DNA from 2 places in the Variovorax sp. P1_G12 genome. Region 1 is predicted to be linked to the other one. Evidence: predicted binding sites of a transcription regulator. Region 1 holds the regulator's gene; the other holds the start of a gene.

Region 1 (3,404 bases):
TGGGCCCAGATCCTCGGAGAGCCGCTGGCCGCAGGCCAGCGGGCGCGCGTGGCGGCCACCGAGACGCTGTCGCTGGCGCCGTCCGCGCCTTCGGTGCCGGAAATCACCGCCACGGCGTCCCCGGTCCCGGCGGCGTCGGGCGCGAAGGCGTACAGCCCGGTGGTTTCGTCGCGCACGGGCTCCAGCGAGCCGGCCTGGCGCAGTTGCTGGCCGATGACGTGCAGCGCATACGAGCCCTGCTGCTGCAACTGGCCCAGTTCGCTGACGCTGGCGGCCGCGCCGCGCGCCAGCAGCAGCGTTCCGAAAGCGGTTGCGATCACCAGCAGGCCGATCGCCATGCCCGCGAGCAGTTCGATCAGGCTCAGGCCCTGTTGCCGATGGCGCAGGCCAGGGTGAGCATCAGGGGTGGACATGGGCCAAATGACACAGGAGGCCGGCGGGACAACGCACACCGGCGGCCAGGCCGTCAACCCGGAAAGGCGCGTCGAGCGCCGGGTCGGACGGGCCATTCGCGTTGGCGTGCCAGGCGACCATCACGCCCAGTTGCCGCGGGCTGTCGCTCATCTCGAACACCACGCTGCGGCCCCGGGGCAGTGCGTTCGCGACCGCCTGCTTCCAGCGGGCGATGTCCCAGCGCGCGAGCGCTGTCGGTTCGCAGGCGGCCGTGCGGCAATCCGGGTGCGAAGGAGGTGGCAGGTCCCAGTGCGCTGCTTCGGCCGGCAGCGGGTGCATGTGCCCGGGATGGGTGCGAACGCGCTCGGCGAGATCCTCGATCAGGCGGATGGCCTGCGTCCGGTGGACGCTGGTCCGGGCATCGGCCAGGGCGCGCAGCTGCACACCGAGCAAGCCGAAGGCGATCAGCACGAGGAGGGTGAGCGACACCAGGGATTCGAGCAGCGTGATGCCGCGCTGCTCGCGGAACCGGCCAGCGTGCTTCAGCATTTTTCGGTCCCCTGGAGGGTCTGGAGCCGGCCGGCGGAGGACATGCACAGCACCCGCGCGGCGGTGCGGTCGGTGCTGCCCGGGGGCCTCAGCGTGAACCTGAAGGCGCCCAGGTTGTGGAAGCGGCCCCATCGGTTCAGGTTCAGGTAGGTCGAGGGACTGGGCACGCTCACCGTCACCTCGACGCCGCGCAACGGTGGCCAGGCCTGGATCAGCGCCTCGCCCGGATCGCCGTCGTCGTGGCCGTCCGCGAAGACCATCCAGCCGCAGCTCCAGTCCTGGTCGTTTCGGGGCGCGCATCCGCTGGCCGATGCCCGGCGCAGGGTGACGCGGCCGCCGCGCCGCAGCGCTTCCGACCGCGCGACATGGATCGCGGACCGGAGGTCTTCTTCGGCGCTGCGCAGCCGATAGCGCTCAAGGGTCCGGCCGAAGCCCGGCATCGCGAGCCCGGCAAGGATCGCGACGATCGCGAGCACCACCAGCAGCTCGACCAGCGTGAAGCCGGCCAGGGGCGTATCGGGCAGCGAAAGCTGAAGTGAGACGGCGCGGGGCATGACGCTTCGAATGCTAGAAGCGCCAGCACCTCCGCGTGGCTTCCGACGGCTCGCCGGCCCGGTCTTCGGGCCAGGCGGTCGGACGGCGGCCGGGAACGACGATTCGCGACAAAGTTGGCAGCAATCCAAACGCGCCCGGCGGGCTCAAGGCCCGGCGCGGCGCCGGGCCGCCGGCACGGCTCAGATATCCCTGAGCAACTGCCTGAATTCGTCGACGTCCTCGAAACTCCGGTACACCGACGCGAAGCGCACGTAGGCCACCTTGTCGAGCCGCTTGAGTTCCCGCATCACCAGTTCGCCGACCTTGGTCGATTCGATCTCGCGCAGCCCGCTGGACAGCAGTTTCTGCTCGATGCGCAGCAGCGCGTTGTCGATCTGCTCGATGCTCACCGGCCGCTTGCGCAGCGCCAGCATCATCGAGGCGCGCACCTTGGCGGTGTTGAAGTCGGCGCGGCTGCCGTCCTTCTTGACCACGACCGGGAAGTTGACGTCCGGCCGCTCATAGGTGGTGAAGCGCTTGTCGCAGGCGCCGCATTGGCGCCGGCGCCGCACGAAGTCGCCGTCTTCCGACACCCGGGTCTCGACGACCTGGGTTTCGAGGTGACCGCAGAAGGGGCACTTCATGCAGGGCGGCTCGTGTTCAGGCGTAAACCGGGAAGCGACTGGTCAGCGCATGCACCTTGGCGCGCACCGCGTCGATGTTCGCCGCATCGCGCGGGTTCTCGAGCACGTCGGCGATCAGGTTGGCGGTGGCGCGCGCTTCCTCGTCCTTGAAACCGCGGGTGGTCATCGCCGGCGTGCCGATGCGCACGCCGCTGGTGACCATCGGCTTCTCGGGGTCGTTCGGGATCGCGTTCTTGTTGATCGTCATGTGGGCCGCGCCCAGCACCGCCTCGGCTTCCTTGCCGGTGATGCCCTTGGCACGCAGGTCGACCAGCATCAAGTGGCTCTCGGTGCGGCCGCTGACGATGCGCAGGCCGCGCTCGGTCAGCGTCTCGGCGACGATCTGCGCGTTCTTGACCACCTGCTGCTGGTAAGCCTTGAATTCCGGCGACAGCGCTTCCTTGAAGGCCACGGCCTTGGCCGCGATCACGTGCATCAGCGGGCCGCCCTGTAGGCCCGGGAAGATGGCGCTGTTGATCGCCTTCTCGTGCTGCGACTTCATCAGGATGATGCCGCCGCGCGGGCCGCGCAGGCTCTTGTGGGTGGTGGAGGTCACCACGTCCGCGTGCGGAACCGGGTTGGGGTAGACGCCTGCGGCCACGAGTCCCGCGTAGTGCGCGATGTCGACCATGAAGATCGCGCCGACGTCCTTGGCCACCTTGGCGAAGCGCTCGAAGTCGATGCGCAGCGAATAGGCCGAGGCGCCCGCGATGATGAGCTTGGGCATCGCATCGCGCGCCTTGCGCTCCATCGCGTCGTAGTCGATCTCTTCCTTGGCGTCCAGGCCGTAGCTCACCACGTTGAACCATTTGCCGCTCATGTTGAGCGGCATGCCGTGGGTCAGGTGGCCGCCTTCGGCCAGGCTCATGCCCATGATGGTGTCGCCGGGCTTCAGGAAGGCCAGCATCACGGCTTCGTTGGCCGAGGCGCCGCAGTGCGGCTGCACGTTGGCGGCATCGGCGCCGAACAGCTGCTTGACGCGGTCGATGGCCAGTTGCTCGGCCACGTCGACGTGCTCGCAGCCGCCGTAGTAGCGGCGGCCGGGGTAGCCCTCGGCGTATTTGTTGGTGAGCTGCGAGCCCTGGGCGGCCATGACGGCCGGCGAGGCGTAGTTCTCGCTCGCGATCAGCTCGATGTGATGTTCCTGTCGGGCGTTCTCGGCCTGGATGGCAGCCCAGATTTCAGGATCGGTCTGTTCGACCAGGATGTTGCGGTGGTACATGGCAGTCCTTCAAGACAATGGTC
Region 2 (3,404 bases), on a different contig from region 1:
CGGTCGTCGCCGGTGTTCTTGCGCAGCTCGAGGAATTCCTCGATGTCGAGATGCCAGCTTTCCAGGTAGGTGCAGACCGCGCCCTTGCGCTTGCCGCCCTGGTTGACCGCCACAGCGGTGTCGTTGACCACCTTGAGGAAAGGCACCACGCCCTGCGATTCGCCGTTGGTGCCCTTGATGTGGCTGCCGAGCGCGCGCACGCGGGTCCAGTCGTTGCCCAGGCCGCCGGCGAACTTCGACAGCAGCGCGTTTTCCTTGATCGACTCGTAGATGCCGTCGAGGTCGTCGGGCACGGTCGTCAGGTAGCAGCTCGACAGCTGCGAGCGCAGGGTGCCGCTGTTGAACAGGGTCGGGGTGCTCGACATGAAGTCGAACGAGGACATCACCTCGTAGAACTCGATGGCGCGGGCTTCGCGGTCGATCTCGTTGAGCGAGAGGCCCATCGCGACGCGCATGAAGAAGGCCTGCGGCAGCTCGATGCGCGACTTGCGCACGTGCAGGAAGTAGCGGTCGTAGAGGGTCTGCAGGCCGAGGTAGTCGAACTGCAGGTCGCGCTCGGGCTTGAGCGCAGCGCCCAGGCGGGCGAGGTCGAACTGCTGCAGCTTCTCGTCGAGCAGCTCGTTGTCGACGCCCTTCTTGATGAACTGCGGGAAGTAGTCGGCGTAGGCCTGGGCCCGTTCGGCCAGCGGCACTTCGCGGCCGATCACTTCCTTGAAGATCGTGTGCAGCAGCAGGCGGGCGGTGGCGAAGGTGTAGTCGGGGTCCTTCTCGATCAGCGTGCGGGCGGCCAGGATCGAGGCCTTGTAGACCTCGTCCAGCGGCACACCGTCGTAGAGGTTGCGCATGGTCTCGGCCACGATCGGGCCGGAAGTGATGCTGTCGCCCAAGTTGGTGCAGGCGGACTCGATCAGGCTCTTGAGCTCGTTGAGGTCGAGCGCGACGCGCTCGCCGCGGTCGAGCACGTGCAGCGTGGACACCGCGATCGGCGCGTCCTGCTCGCCCTGCTTGCTGCGCTCCTGGGAGCGGCGTTCGCGGTAGAGCACGTAGGCGCGCGCGATCTCGTGGTGGCCGCCGCGCATCAGGCCGAGCTCGACCTGGTCCTGCACGTCCTCGATGTGGAAGGTGCCGCCGCCCGGACGCGAGCGCACCATCGCGCGCACCACGGCCTGGGTCAGGGTGTCGACCGTCTCGCGCACGCTGGCCGAGGCCGCGCCCTGGGTGCCGTGCACCGCAAGGAAGGCCTTCATCATCGCGATCGCGATCTTGTTCGGCTCGAAGGGAACGACCGCACCGTTGCGGCGAATGATCTGGTAGTGGGCCAGCGCATCGCCGGCGGGCGAGCCGGCGACGTCGCGCTGCTGCGGCGTCGAGGAAGCAGCGTGGGAGGCGCGGGGGGCGGAGGGGGTGTTCAGGGCAGTTTGCATGCGAATCCTCGGTTGGCAATTCTTGTTGGGGCGGCGGTGCCAGCGCGGCCATGGTTTTGGGCGTCGGGCGTCGGGCGCCGGGCAGGGCACACTATATCTAGGGTCTCGTGGGGCTACAACCCACTAGATGTAGTGTTTTCGACAATTTTCAATGATTGTGAACCAGGGCGAGCAGGCGTCGGATCGCGCGTCTGCCCCATGGCCAGTGAAAGACGTTATCGCAGTCCGCGACAGCCGGGCGTTTCAGCCGCATTTGGGCTTGGAAACCGCATGGTTGCTGAGCTTGAGCGGTTGCGTGGGTGCCGATGTCGAGTCGCATCGACGACGCATCGCACCCCGCCACCCGATTGAAAAAAACTAGCGGGCCATCGCGGCGGGGGGAAACATCGCCCGATTCCAGCCGAGTTGGCGCTGCAGCAGGTGCCAGTCGAAGCCGGCGCCCGGGTCTTCCTTGCGGCCCGGCGCGATGTGTTCGTGGCCGGCGATGAAGCCGATGGCATGGCGCTGCGCGATCGCCGGGCACAGGCTGGTCAACGTTTCGTACTGGGCGCTTTCGAACGGGCCGCCTTCGATGCCCTCGAGCTCGATGCCGATCGAATCGTCGTTGCAGTTCGCGCGGCCGCGCCACCAGGATGCGCCGGCGTGCCAGGCGCGGTCGTCGCAGCCGACGAACTGCCACAGCTCGCCGTTGCGCCGCACATAGAAGTGCGCCGAGACCTCGAGACCGCGGATGCTGTCGAAATAGGGGTGCGCATCCCAATCGAGGCGGTTGGTGAACAGTTGCTGGACTTCGTCGCCGCCGTAGCGTCCCGGTGGCAGGCTGATCGAATGCAGCACGATCAGGTCGATGTGGGCGCCGGCCGGACGCGGCCCGAAGTTGGGCGAGCGCAATTGCCGCGCGAATTGATACCAGCCGTCCCGCCAGAGACCGGTGGCCGCTTCGGGCTCAGGCAGCGACCCACACGCAGTGGGGGAGCGTGGGGGCTCAGTCTCAGGCCGGCGCCGGGCCGCCAGAGCGGCGAAGTCCGCGCTTCGCACGGACGGGCGGCCTGCAGCGTCCCCCTCGGGGGGCAGCGACCCACTCGCAGTGGGGGAGCGTGGGGGCTCAGTCATCACCGAGGGCATTGGCGTCGTCGCCGTTCGGTGTCGCGATGCCCAGGCGCGCGATCCGGTAGCGGATCTGCCGCAGGCTGAGCCCGAGCCGGTTGGCCGCGGCGGTGCGGTTGAATCCGGTCTCCTGCAGCGCGCGGACCAGGATCTCGCGCTCCTGCTGGTCGAGGTAGCTCTGCAGGTCGTTCGGCACCGCGGGCGCGGCTCTCGACGCCGTTGCGGCGGCGGGGGCTGCCGCGTACGCCGGCGGCGCCGGTTCCGACAGCAACGGTTCGGCCAGCAGCGCCGTGCTGTCGACGAAATCGAGGTGCAGCATGTCGCCGTCGCTCAGCGCCACCGCGCGGTGCAGCAGGTTCTCGAGTTCGCGCACGTTGCCGTTGAGCGGATGCTCGGCGAGCCGCAGCAGCACCTCGGCCGACAGCGTCGGCACCGGCATGTCGGCGTCGCGCCCGATGCGTGCCAGCAAGGCCTTGCACAGCGCCGGCAGGTCGCCGCGCCGTTCGCGCAGGGCCGGCACCGCGATCTCGATCACATTGAGGCGGTAGAACAGGTCCTGCCGGAAACGTCCGGCCTGCACCTCCGCGTGCAGGTCCTTGTGGGTGGCGCTCACGATGCGGACGTCGACCGCGTCTTCCTGGGTCGAGCCGATCGGGCGCACGCTGCGCTCCTGGATCGCGCGCAGCAGCTTGGACTGCATCGCCAGCGGCAGGTCGCCGATCTCGTCGAGGAACAGCGTGCCGCCGCGCGCGGCCTGGAAGTAGCCGTCGCGGTCCTGGGAGGAGCCGGTGTAGGAGCCCTTGCGGGCGCCGAAGAATTCGGCCTCGAGCAGGTTCTCCGGGATGGCGCCGCAATTGACCGCGACGAAGGGGC

Evidence for each region. The regulator NrdR, encoded in region 1, represses ribonucleotide reductase genes. The targets are predictions, from matches to a motif close to CACNANATNTNGTG.
Region 2: a site for NrdR is predicted at 1,546-1,559, ahead of AC1D2O_RS10660 (ribonucleoside-diphosphate reductase subunit alpha). Genes of this name have one in related genera too.

Annotation. Positions count from the first base shown of each region.
Region 1 covers NZ_JBFUBW010000005.1:190,608-194,011, forward strand. The annotation lists gene AC1D2O_RS07935 (PilW family protein) at 1-413, opposite strand, end outside; gene AC1D2O_RS07940 (type IV pilus modification protein PilV) at 400-942, opposite strand; gene AC1D2O_RS07945 (GspH/FimT family pseudopilin) at 936-1,496, opposite strand; gene nrdR (transcriptional regulator NrdR) at 1,677-2,120, opposite strand; gene glyA (serine hydroxymethyltransferase) at 2,137-3,381, opposite strand.
Region 2 covers NZ_JBFUBW010000007.1:218,662-222,065, reverse strand. The annotation lists gene AC1D2O_RS10660 (ribonucleoside-diphosphate reductase subunit alpha) at 1-1,424, opposite strand, end outside; gene ampD (1,6-anhydro-N-acetylmuramyl-L-alanine amidase AmpD) at 1,782-2,378, opposite strand; gene AC1D2O_RS10650 (sigma-54-dependent transcriptional regulator) at 2,530-3,404, opposite strand, start outside.